DNA from 4 places in the Marinomonas profundi genome. Region 2 is predicted to be linked to each of the others. Evidence: predicted binding sites of a transcription regulator. Region 2 holds the regulator's gene; each other region holds the start of a gene.
What was found. Region 2 encodes sigma-54, which starts transcription at its own class of promoters, with help from an activator protein. Its sites were predicted from a motif close to TGGCACNNNNNTTGCTNT; they were not measured.
Positions count from the first base shown of each region.

Region 1: the regulator sigma-54 is predicted to act here: its motif matches at 1,654-1,671, upstream of glnA (glutamate--ammonia ligase).
Region 3: the regulator sigma-54 is predicted to act here: its motif matches at 2,315-2,332, upstream of J8N69_RS00355 (nitrate reductase).
Region 4: the regulator sigma-54 is predicted to act here: its motif matches at 1,733-1,750, upstream of J8N69_RS09180 (isoamylase early set domain-containing protein).

Region 1 covers NZ_CP073013.1:2,238,715-2,241,780, reverse strand. The annotation lists gene thiI (tRNA uracil 4-sulfurtransferase ThiI) at 1-1,423, opposite strand, end outside; gene glnA (glutamate--ammonia ligase) at 1,756-3,066, shown strand, end outside.
Region 2 covers NZ_CP073013.1:3,006,437-3,009,502, reverse strand. The annotation lists gene lptB (LPS export ABC transporter ATP-binding protein) at 1-252, shown strand, start outside; gene J8N69_RS13980 (RNA polymerase factor sigma-54) at 328-1,818, shown strand; gene ptsN (PTS IIA-like nitrogen regulatory protein PtsN) at 1,836-2,285, shown strand; gene J8N69_RS13970 (HPr family phosphocarrier protein) at 2,295-2,564, shown strand; gene mgtE (magnesium transporter) at 2,569-3,066, shown strand, end outside.
Region 3 covers NZ_CP073013.1:72,658-75,723, forward strand. The annotation lists gene J8N69_RS00355 (nitrate reductase) at 1-2,166, opposite strand, end outside; gene nirD (nitrite reductase small subunit NirD) at 2,506-2,838, opposite strand; gene nirB (nitrite reductase large subunit NirB) at 2,843-3,066, opposite strand, start outside.
Region 4 covers NZ_CP073013.1:1,973,115-1,976,180, reverse strand. The annotation lists gene J8N69_RS09190 (GNAT family N-acyltransferase) at 1-1,353, shown strand, start outside; gene J8N69_RS09185 (hypothetical protein) at 1,355-1,504, opposite strand; gene J8N69_RS09180 (isoamylase early set domain-containing protein) at 1,845-2,150, shown strand; gene betB (betaine-aldehyde dehydrogenase) at 2,444-3,066, shown strand, end outside.

The sequences.
Region 1 (3,066 bases), 770 kb from region 2:
GGCCTTTGCCCAATAAATAAGAAGCATGCATGCGGCTCATGACACCTTTGCCGCAATACAATAGATGCGTGGTAGCCGAGTCCAGTTCAGACCAGTTCGACTCTAACGCAAAGAAAGGGATAACCTTCACCGGTCGACCACTGACTTTTAAAGGGCGATGGCTGGCCTCATCTGGATGACGGATATCAATGATAATTTCATCACCTACTGGCATTCGAACAATCGGCACTTCGCCTTGATACTGTTTCGCGACATCGTCCATAACATTTTGAATAGACTGAACCGAGGCATTTGCGACAGCTTTTTCTAAAACGTCAAAATCAAAATTAGCTTCTTGCTTTTCCACCCGGTGCAGTTTTGCTCGCGTGGTGGGTTTTACGGAAATCACACCACAAAATTCCGGCATGCTAGCCGCAAACGGTGCCGTACCAATTTCAATCGCCTTATCAATAATCACCTGTTTATTTGTGGTAATAAGAGGCCGCAACACTAATTCTTCAGTCACTTGATCAATCACCTTCAGGTTCATCAGCGTTTGGCTAGAAACCTGCGCCACGCTTTCTCCTGTTACCAAGGCTTTCGCACCAACCTCTGCCATCAATTGCGACGCCGCTCGCAACATCATGCGCTTGAGGATCACGCCCATTTCAGCATTGTCCACTTTCGTTAAAATCTCACCGACAACCGCTTCAAATGGCACCGTGATAAATTTGACATTGAGGGCCGAGCCGTATTTTTCCCAAAGAAAATTAGACACCTGTTTAACGCCGATTTCATGGGCGTCACCGCCTAGATTAAAAAAGCAAAAGTGCGTTTTTAAACCACGGCTCATGGTCAAATAAGAACTCACCGTTGAGTCATAACCTCCAGACATCAATGATAACACCGGATCTTGTGAGCCAAGCGGGTATCCCCCAAGGCCTTCCACCCATTGCTCTATCATCCACACTCTGTCATCACGAATATCGATTGGCACCAACACGTCAGGGTTCTTTAAACGCACCGCCAGTGCGTCACAACGCGCCTTCAGGCAACCACCAATATGCCGCTCAGCATCAACCGATGTAAAGTCATGCTGACCCACTCGTTTCACTCGTACAGCAAAAACAGCGCCCTTGAGCGCATCGCCATAAGAAACAATCGCCTGATCAACAATGCCATCAAGGTCAACAAAGGGAAATTCACGGACATACTGAAAATGCGCAATTCCCGCAATATGAGACAGCGCCTCAATGAAATCTTCACGTAATTCGTCCCGCTCCGAAAACACTTCAATAAAATCCCAATTGCCCGACACCATAACATCAGCATCGTGCTTTTTGAGCACCAGCTTCACATTGTGTCTAAGTTGCTTAATAAAGGCTTTTCTGACTGGGCGGCTTTTAATGGTGATTTCTGCAAAAAACTTAACAATAAATTTCATAGGGAGTGCAATTTATACCGAATATTAAAAAAGGCGCTTAGTATAAAGAAAAGGCTATCGATACAAAAACATTAAATTTGCACCAATATGATACAGAAAGACAATTTACGCACCAAAATAGACCATTATTGCATTTTATTTAGCTCGTCCTAGCCATTATTAAGTGCATTTTTTAAAATGAAAAAGATATGTCTTTGTTATATAAGGATTTATATCTTCGCACAACATTCTGGCATAAGTTGTGCTTTATCTTTAGCCAAATGGTGTTTTATAGTGAAGCACCCCCATAAACGAAAAATTAATTTCGCTTTAACGACGACTGGAGAACAACTATGTCAAACAAGACCCTTGCCTTGATTGCTGAGCATGACGCGAAGTGGGTTGACCTTCGCTTTACCGACTTTAAAGGTAAAGAACAACACGTATCTGTTCCTGCTAAAACCGTAGATGAAGAGTTTTTTGAAAACGGTCAAATGTTTGATGGTTCATCAATCGAAGGCTGGAAAGGCATCAACGAATCCGACATGATCATGATGCCGCAAGATGATACCGCAATCATTGATCCTTTCACTGAAGAAGCGACTATTATTGTTCGTTGTAACATTATCGAACCTTCTACTATGCAAGGCTATGACCGTGACCCACGCTCTGTGGCGCTTCGTGCAGAAGAGTTCCTAAAATCAACGGGTCTTGGCGACACGGCTTTCTTTGGTCCAGAGCCAGAATTCTTCATTTTTGACGATGTTCGCTGGAAAACAGACATGTCAGGTTGTTCTGTTGAGATCAACTCAGAAGAAGCCGCTTGGTCTTCTAACAAAAAAATCGCTGGCGGCAACATGGGCCACCGTCCTTTCGTAAAAGGCGGTTATTTCCCAGTCCCACCAGTCGACTCTCACCATGACCTTCGTGGCGCTATGTGTGGCGCAATGGAAACAATGGGCTTAGTTATTGAAGTTCATCACCACGAAGTCGCCACTGCTGGACAAAACGAAATCGGTGTTAAGTTCAACACACTGGTTAAGAAAGCAGATGAAGTTCAAATTCTTAAGTACTGCGTACACAACGTAGCGCACGCTTACGGCAAAACAGCCACCTTTATGCCGAAACCCATCGTTGGCGACAACGGTTCTGGTATGCACGTTCACCAGTCTTTCTGGAAAAACGGCGAAAACCAATTCGCAGGTGACCAATACGCTGGCTTATCTGAAATGGCACTTTACTACATCGGCGGTATCATTAAGCACGCTAAAGCATTGAATGCGTTCACTAACGCGTCAACTAACTCTTACAAGCGTCTTGTACCGCATTTCGAAGCTCCGGTTATGCTGGCATACTCAGCTCGCAACCGCTCTGCTTCTATCCGTATTCCATACGTTGCAAGCCCTAAAGGCAAACGTATTGAAGCTCGCTTCCCAGATCCAACCGCTAACCCATACCTAGCATTCTCTGCGATGTTGATGGCAGGTATCGACGGCATCAAAAACAAGATTCACCCAGGCGATGCCGCTGATAAAGATTTGTACGACCTTCCTCCAGAAGAAGGTTTGGCCATTCCTACCGTTGCTAGCAGCTTGGAAGAAGCCCTTAAGTGCCTAGACGAAGACCGTGGTTTCTTGACTCAAGGCGGCGTGTTCTCTGATGAC
Region 2 (3,066 bases):
ATCTTACTTGACGAACCCTTCGCCGGGGTCGATCCCATCTCCGTTGGAGACATAAAACTCATTATCAAACACCTCCAAGAAAGCGGCATCGGCGTCTTAATAACCGATCACAATGTCAGAGAAACACTAGACATATGCGATAAAGCTTATATTGTTGGCAACGGTTATATCATAGCCTCTGGCAACGCCAACGAGGTCATTAACAACGAGCAAGTAAAAAAGGTCTATTTAGGCGACGACTTCCGCCTGTAACCCCTTATCATTGCTGTAGAAAGGGAGTAGTATGCACAACTCGTTCCAATTCACTCAAATAAAAAGAGTTGCTCTATGAAGCAGTCTTTACAGTTAAAGCTGGGTCAACAGCTGACTATGACCCCTCAGTTGCAACAAGCGATTCGTTTGCTGCAACTTTCTACGTTGGATTTAAAGCAAGAAATTCACGAGTTCCTTGAGTCTAACCCACTCCTTGAGCTAGATGACGATGAGCCGCTCCACACAGATATCCCTGCCAGCATTGAATCAAAAAGTGCCACCGACCCTTTGGCCGACAACGCTTCTGGCGAAAACAGCAACGAAGAAGCCGGGGTAGAATCTGAATGGACAGAAAACATCCCAGAAGAACTATCGATTGACAGTAACTGGGACGACACCTATCAAAGCTCCGCCGCGGTCAGTGATCACAACAATAGCTATGAAGGGGAAAGCGACTTTGAAAGCCGCAACGCGCCCGCCGAAAGCATTCAAGATCATTTAATCTGGCAACTCAATCTCACCCATATGTCAGACAGAGACATAGAAATAGCCTACGCCATCATTGAATGCGTTCAGCCCGATGGCTACTTAAGCATCTCCCCCGATGACATTTGGGAATCGTTGGGTACTGAGCTAGAAGATTTGGATATAGAAGAAGTCATTGCCGTCCAACACAGGTTACAGCGCTTTGACCCTGTGGGTGTTTGCTCAATCGACCTGCGCGATTGCTTACTGGTTCAATTAGAAGCTTTTCGAACCCACCCGCTCTATAAAAGCACCCACAACCTGATCAATCATTATCTGCCACTGTTAGGCAATCGTGACTTTGTTCAACTTAGCCGTAAAACCAAACTAAAAGAGGAAGCACTAAAAGAAGTTGTCAGCTTAATACAACAATTGAACCCTCGCCCTGGCTCACTGATTGATGTCGATGACACCGACTATGTTATTCCTGACGTTTCAGTGAAAAAACACCAAGGAGTCTGGCAAGTAGAGCTCAATAACGAAGCATTGCCTCCGGTTAAAATAAATGAAACCTATTCAGCCATGGTCAGTACGGTCGCAACAGCGGAAGACGCAAGCTACATAAAAACATCACTCCAAGAAGCCAAATGGTTCATGAAAAGCTTACAAAGCCGTAATGAAACCCTATTAAAAGTGGCCAGCTGTATTGTTAATCGACAAATTGAATTTTTCGAATTAGGCGAAGAAGCCATGAAACCCATGGTGTTGCATGATGTCGCCGAAGAAGTCGGCATGCACGAGTCAACTATTTCTCGCGTGACGACACAAAAATACATGCATACGCCAAAAGGCATTTTTGAGCTCAAATACTTTTTTTCTAGTCATGTTAATACCGCCTCTGGAGGAGAGTGTTCTTCTACTGCGATACGGGCTATGATTAAGAAACTAGTGGCTGAAGAGCCAGCAAAAAAACCTTTAAGTGATAATAAATTAGCGGCTATTTTGGCCGATCAAGGCATACAGGTCGCTAGACGAACTGTCGCCAAATATCGTGAGGCGATGAACATCCCTCCTTCCAATGAACGAAAACGACTGGTCTAAACGGAAAGCATTTTATCATGTCCTTGAAAACATTATTAAAAGCAGATCTTGTTCTCGCAAAACAAGAAATCGTTAGTAAAAAACGTGTTCTAGAAAGTATTGCCGAAACCGCCGCCAATCGACTGCATTGCAACAATGAAGAGATTTATGATGCACTACTCGGTCGAGAAAAACTGGGCAGCACCGGCATAGGCAATGGCATCGCCATTCCACACTGCCGCCTAGAGTCCGCCAACCATACCGCCATCGTAGTGATGTCGCTGCAAAGCCCAATTGACTTTGACTCAATTGACAAACGCGCCGTTGACCTTATTTTTGCTTTAATTGTGCCACCTAATGAATGCGATCAACATCTTGCCAGCCTAGCGCAAATTGCCGAATTGGCGCAGTCAGCGGAAGCATTAGAAAAGCTACGCAGCGCCCAAAGCAACCAAGAATTATTCGATATTTTTGAATCCTTAATATAGGAAAAGCGTATGCAGGAAGAGTCGATCACCATTATCAATAAACTGGGCCTACACGCCCGCGCAGCCGGCAAGCTGGTCGAAACCACCAGCCAATTTTCTTGTGACATTACCATCGAAAAAGAAGGCCGTAATGTTGACGGTAAAAGCATTATGGCGATGATGATGCTGGCAGCGGGAAAAGGCACTGAAATTCGCATCAAGACCAATGGCGATGATGAAAACGAAGCAATCAAAGCCATTATAGATCTCATCAATAACCGCTTTGGTGAAGACGAATAACCCTATGTCAGAGCAAAGCATTTTATCACATCTGCAAACAGTCACCGAATCCCTTGAGTCCGGTGCCACTATGCAGATTCGCTATCTATTAAATGGCGCTCTGCCCGCACAAGACGTTGCCCGACTACTAGAATCGTCCCCACCAAAAGAACGTAAGCTTCTATGGGAACTGATTGACGCAAAAAATGAAGGCGAAGTACTGCAATATCTCAGCGAAGATATTGGCATTCAATTCCTAAAAAATATGGATACTGAGCGACTTATCGCGGTATCCGAACATTTTGAAAGTGACGACCTCGCCGATTTACTCCAGCATTTACCGGAAAAAGTCGTAAAAGAAGTACTTGCCTCGATGTCAGGTCAAGACAGGGCAAGAGTCGAAGCCTTATTAAGCTACTCGGAAGATTCCGCTGGCGGCTTAATGAATACCGACACGATTACAATACGGCCAAACATCACCGTCGATATTGCTTTTCGATATTTGCGCAGGCACACCTCATTA
Region 3 (3,066 bases), 710 kb from region 2:
TGTGGTGGAAACCACCATGCCGTAACAGATATCAGTCACCGCTTCGAGCTGCACTGGCGTATGTTTAGACTCTGGCTGCCCTGACAAAGGATCCACTACTTGAGGAATCAAATTCGACACCACCGAGGCATTGGCAAATTGTTGCGTCCAGTGAATGGGCGCAAATACATTCGTTGGCGCAACAGCACGACTCAACTTGGCTTTTAACAAAACCTCACCATAGGGCGACGTAAGGCGCACCAAGGTTTTGTCTTTGATACCAAGGCGTTTTGCATCTTTAGGATGAATTTCCACATAAGGTTGCGCAGTATGTTTAGCCAATGACGCTGCATCACCGGTTCTCGTCATGGTGTGCCACTGATCACGCACACGCCCGGTATTTAACATGAAAGGCCACTCTTGTGAGGTGGCGTTTTTGGGTAAAGCTGGCGTAATGGGCACAAATCGCGCTCGTCCGTCAGGGGTAAAAAAACGCCCCTCTTCGAACATCCGCTTGGTGCCTTCTGGTCGGCCCTTTGGCACAGGCCATTGCACGGGTGTCAAAGCGTCGTATTCAGCCTTGGTTATTTGGCTAAAATGACCAATATCAAAATCACGTTTGCCATTGTTTTCAAATGCCGACAGCGCCGCATGTTCAGCAAAGATTTCATGGACATTTCGATACGAAAAAGCCGATTGATAGCCAAGCCTTTTTGCCACCTCACAGATTGCCCACCAATCATGTTTGGCATCACCCGGCGCAGGTAGCAAGCCTCGTTGGCGCGAGATGCGTCGTTCCGAATTCGTCACCGTGCCGTCTTTTTCACTCCAACCTGTGGCGGGAAATAACACATCTGCCATCACGGTTGTGTCGGTATGGGCCTTGCAATCACTGACAATCACCAGCTCACACTTTTCCAGCGCGCGCCGGACTTGCGCCGTGTCCGGTAAACTCACCATGGGATTAGTCGACATAATCCACACCACTTTGACCTTGCCTTCCTCCATCGCCTGAAATAAATCAACGGCTTTCAAGCCATTTTCTGTCGCCATATTTGGCGCTTGCCAGAAACGCTGCACCAATTCCTGCGCACCCGGTGTAGCAAAGTCCATGTGCGCCGCTAATTGATTAGCCAAGCCCCCCACTTCTCGCCCGCCCATGGCATTGGGTTGACCCGTAATCGAAAACGGCCCGGCGCCTTCCTTGCCAATACGACCCGTGGCCAAATGACAGTTAATAATCGCGTTGCATTTGTCGACGCCAGACGAAGACTGATTCACGCCTTGAGAATAAAAAGTTACTGTGTTCGGCGTATCGCACCACCAGCGGGCTAAGCTGGCTAGATCTTGCTCACTGACACCACAAAACGCCGCCGTGGCAGACAAGGTCGGCGTCGACTCATGCGCTTGCGCCAAAGCGTCAGCAAAACCATTGGTATGATGCGCAATAAAATCACCATCCAAAATATCGGCTTGCGACGAATACTGCAGCAGAAACGAAAAGATCGCCGCGTCACTGCCCGGTTTAATCGCCAAGTGCAAATCTGCAATATCACAGGTTGCGGTTTCTCGTGGGTCAATCACCACAATTTTCATCGCGGGTCGCTGTTTTTTTGCCGCTGCAATGCGCTGATACAAAATAGGATGCGTCCACGCGGCGTTTGATCCGACCATAATCAACAAGTCGCAGCGCTCTAAATCTTCATAGTTGCAAGGCACGGTATCTGAGCCAAACGCACGTTTGTAACCCACCACCGCAGACGCCATGCACAAACGAGAATTGGTATCCACATTGGCGGTGCCAATAAAGCCTTTGGCGAGTTTATTGGCCACATAATAATCTTCGGTAAGAATCTGCCCAGAAAGGTAAAAAGCAAAGGCATTAGGACCATGCTCTTTAATGACTTGAGAAATTTTCGCGCTCACTGTCTCAATGGCGGACGCCCAAACAACGGGCTGACCATTGACCCTAGGCGTTAGCAAACGATCATCCGACTGGATCGTTTGCGCCAAGCTACTGCCTTTGACACATAAGCGACCAAAATTCGCTGGGTGATCCAGATCGCCAGAAACCGGCGGCAGCGCATCCATAGATGCACTAGGAAGAGATAGATTCACGCCACAGCCAACCCCACAATATGGACAGGTCGTTTTTACGCTGGTTGCTGTCGTGCTTGTTACCGTCATAGACCCTCCTCACACTTTTCGCATTTTTAAGCAAAAAAAAGCCCAATCACTTTTCTGAAAAAGTCATTGGGCCTCGTTGCCTTTTGTCATATCTGTATGCTTTATGGGTAAACCATCGTCGGTTTACGGCGCATCAGTTACCTGTAACAAAGCAATAAGTAAGCCAAAATCAAAAAAATCACGATTAAGCGCGCATTTCTTATTATTCATGGCGCTGATGATCAAACAGTCCGGTAAATCATCCTAATGCACGTCGAGAAAGCCCTCAAACAGTGCAAATCACCCACAAAATGCACTGTTATCCACGGCAATTAAGGTGCTTTGGCTAAGGTGTTGTGATTAATGCAGCGCGATATACACCGCGTCACCCTCTAGTTTCGCTTCCCAATAAGGCACCTTAACCTCTTCTTCAAGGCATTGACCCGATGCCAGCACAAAGTGCTGTTTATACAAAGGACTGGCGACAACCCATTCATTTTTCAGGTGCGCCACCAAGCCTCTAGACAAAACATTGGCTTTTCCGACGGGATCCCAGTTGCCAATCGCATACACTTTTTTCTCAGACTCCGGTACATAAAAAAGCGCCACTTGTTCACCATTTACCATGGCAGCAACGCCAGCACCTGACACTAAATCACTTTGCTTACACACCATTTTCCACTGTATCGTCATCGTATTAGCCCACCTTCGCAATGAGTTGCTGCTTTTCTACATCCGTCGCTGGACGCATTTGATTACGCTCTTCAACAAACACTACATTGTTATCACTTCCCTCATAGTTGACAAATTGACGGAAGGTTTTAAGCGCATCGGGGTCTTCTAAGGTGGTTTTCCATTCGCACTGAAAGGTCTCAACAACATGCTGCATGCTCGCTTCAAGCTCAGCGCACAACCCCAGTT
Region 4 (3,066 bases), 1.0 Mb from region 2:
CTGGTGCTACCAGTGGATAATCTAGGCGGAAAAACCGCGCGCCAGCAACTTAAAGCCATTATGAGTTGCCTGCACAATGAAGAAGCGGTGATTATTTTCCCCGCTGGCGAAGTCTCTCGTATGTCGCCAAGTGGCGTCAAAGACCAGCAATGGAATCAGAACTATCTCAAATTGGCGCAAAAAACCAACAGTCCATTATTGCCAGTTCATATTGGCGGACGCAATTCCATGCTGTTTTACACCAGCTCACTTTTGTATCGTCCGCTGTCTACGATTCAACTTGCCAATGAAATGTTTCGTCAGAAAAATCGCAAAATTCCCATGCAAGTGGGTCAAGCCATTCCCATTCAAGAATTGGCAAAGCTGCCTTTGAGCGACAAAGAGAAAAACAAACTGGTAAAACGCCATTTGTACCGCATCGCTAAAGGCAAAAAACCGCTGCTTAAAACCGAAAAAACCGTTGAACACCCGCAAAATAGACAGATGATCAAACAAGAACTCAAACTGGCAGAGCATCTTGGCAACACCAAAGACAACAAACAAATTTACCTATTCGATTACGATCCTATGTCAATCACCATGAAAGAAATTGGCCGCTTACGCGAGATTGCCTTCCGCAAAGTGGGTGAAGGCACAGGCGAACGCTCTGACCTAGATAAGTTCGACCAGTACTATCGCCATTTGATTCTGTGGGACGAAGAAGAGCTGGAAATCGTTGGCGCTTACCGTATTGGCGAAGTGGCTCGATATATGAAATCAGACACACCAAATCGTATCTACAGTGCCGAGCTGTTCCAATACTCTTGCGATATGGAACCCTATTTCGAGCAAGGCATCGAGCTAGGACGCAGCTTTATCCAGCCCAAATACTGGGGCAAGCGTAGTCTGGATTATTTGTGGTACGGCATTGGTGCTTACCTCGATAAACACCCTGACATTCGCTACATGTTTGGCCCGGTAAGCCTAAGCAACAGCTACCCACAAGTGGCAAAAGACTTTATCGTCTCTTTCTACAAACTGTATTTTGCCGACAAAGAACACTTAGCGCGCGCTTTCACGCCCTATCAAGTTAATGCCGAACACAATGACATCATTTCGACTATCTTCAGTGGTGACGATTACGAAGAAGATTTTAGACTATTAAAAGAGCAACTCAGCCACTTTGGTGCCAGTGTGCCAACGCTGTTCAAACAATACAGTGAATTGTGTGAGCCCGGTGGGGTTCGCTTCTTAGACTTTGGTGTCGATGCCGACTTTGGCTACTGTGTGGACGGATTGGTCCTAGTAGACCTAAATACAGTCAAAGAAGCGAAAAACAAACGCTACCGAGGTCATAACCAAGTGAGTCATTAATTTACGATCTTGGATCGTGATGATGACCATGCGAATGATGGCGATGAGTATGATGAGCTGCTTGTTCAGGACGTTTAAAGAAAACCAAATAAACAATCTTGATAACCAGCATCACACTAAGCGCAATAAGAACGATCATTTGAATATCCATGAATCACCTCGTTATTTTTATTGGTGCACTTTGAGTATAGGACAGAAAACCGTCTCAAATGTGAATTTACGTCTTTATTTTGGACCGATGAAACAAGCCCCACAAGAGTGCAATATGCTCAAATATAAAACAAATACAGCGAGATAAAGCGCTAAAACATTTGATATAAAGCCACAAGAAAGACGGCGTACGAGTTTTTTTATTGATCAATGAATGAGTTAAGAAATATGGCGCAAGCCTTGCTTAGCTTTCACAACGTAAGCATAAAATTCATCCACACTCAGGCTTTTTCAGTAGCCTTAACTTTTTGTTTATCACTAGATAGACCTTGGAGCCGGAAATGATTGAAAAAACCTACCTAAAAACCAAACCTGAATGCAAAGTGAAATTTGCCCTACCTGCTGAAATCGTCGGTGACGCCAAAAACGTCGCTCTGGTTGGCGACTTTAATAACTGGGATGGCACCGCCAACCCAATGAAAAAACAAAAGTCTGGCGTGTTTGCCTCAACGCTAAATTTAGAGGTTGATCATAGCTATCAACTTCGCTATTTAATCGACGAGCAAAACTGGCTCAACGACGACATGGCCGACGCCTATGTTCCAAGCCCGGTAAGCTTCGACACAAACGGCGTCATCAGCCTGTAATACCCCTTTTAAACCTTCATACAGCGACTAATAGCACGTCTCGATCTCGAAATTCAGATCGGGACGTTCGTCTCTCAATACCGTCCTTTGTCCATCCTTTGACGCTTAATTACCCTAAACCGCTTTCACTCTATAACGTCATTTTTTTGCCCCAAAACCACTATTTCATGGATTCAGGCTGCAATTTATAGTCAAAATATGTACAATTGTTTTTATTAAACGCGCGTTTAATAAAAAATTCATTGGTCGGTGATCCCTGTAAGAACACCGAAACAGACGACAAGAGGCACATCATGGCACATCAGCAGCAATACATTCATGGCCGCTACCATGCATCTACCAGCGGTGAACACTTTGAGACAATCAACCCAGCCACAGGTGAGGTGATTGCGACAATCGAGCACGCAGGACAAGCCGAGCTAGATGCTGCCGTTGAGTCTGCAAAGCAAGGTCAAAAAGTCTGGGCGGCAATGAGCCCAGTGGAACGTGGCCGCATTCTTAAAAAAGCCGCTGACTTACTGCGTGAAAACAACGAAGCACTTGCCCGTCTGGAAGTATTAGACACTGGTAAGCCACTGCAAGAAGCCATTTGCGTGGACATTCAAACTGGCGCAGACGTGATCGAATATTACGCAGGCCTAACCGACAAGATCCAAGGTGATTACCAAGACCTTGGCAAGGGCAACTTCTTCTACACTCGCCGCGAACCACTCGGCATTTGTGCTGGTATCGGCGCATGGAACTATCCCATTCAAATCGCCATGTGGAAAGCTGGCCCTGCGCTCGCCGCTGGTAACGCAATGATCTTCAAGCCATCCGAAGAAACGCCACTGACCGCTCTTAAACTGGCGGAAATTTTCACTCAAGCTGGCTTGCCTGATGGTGTTTTCAACGTCATTCAGGGTGACGGTCGCAC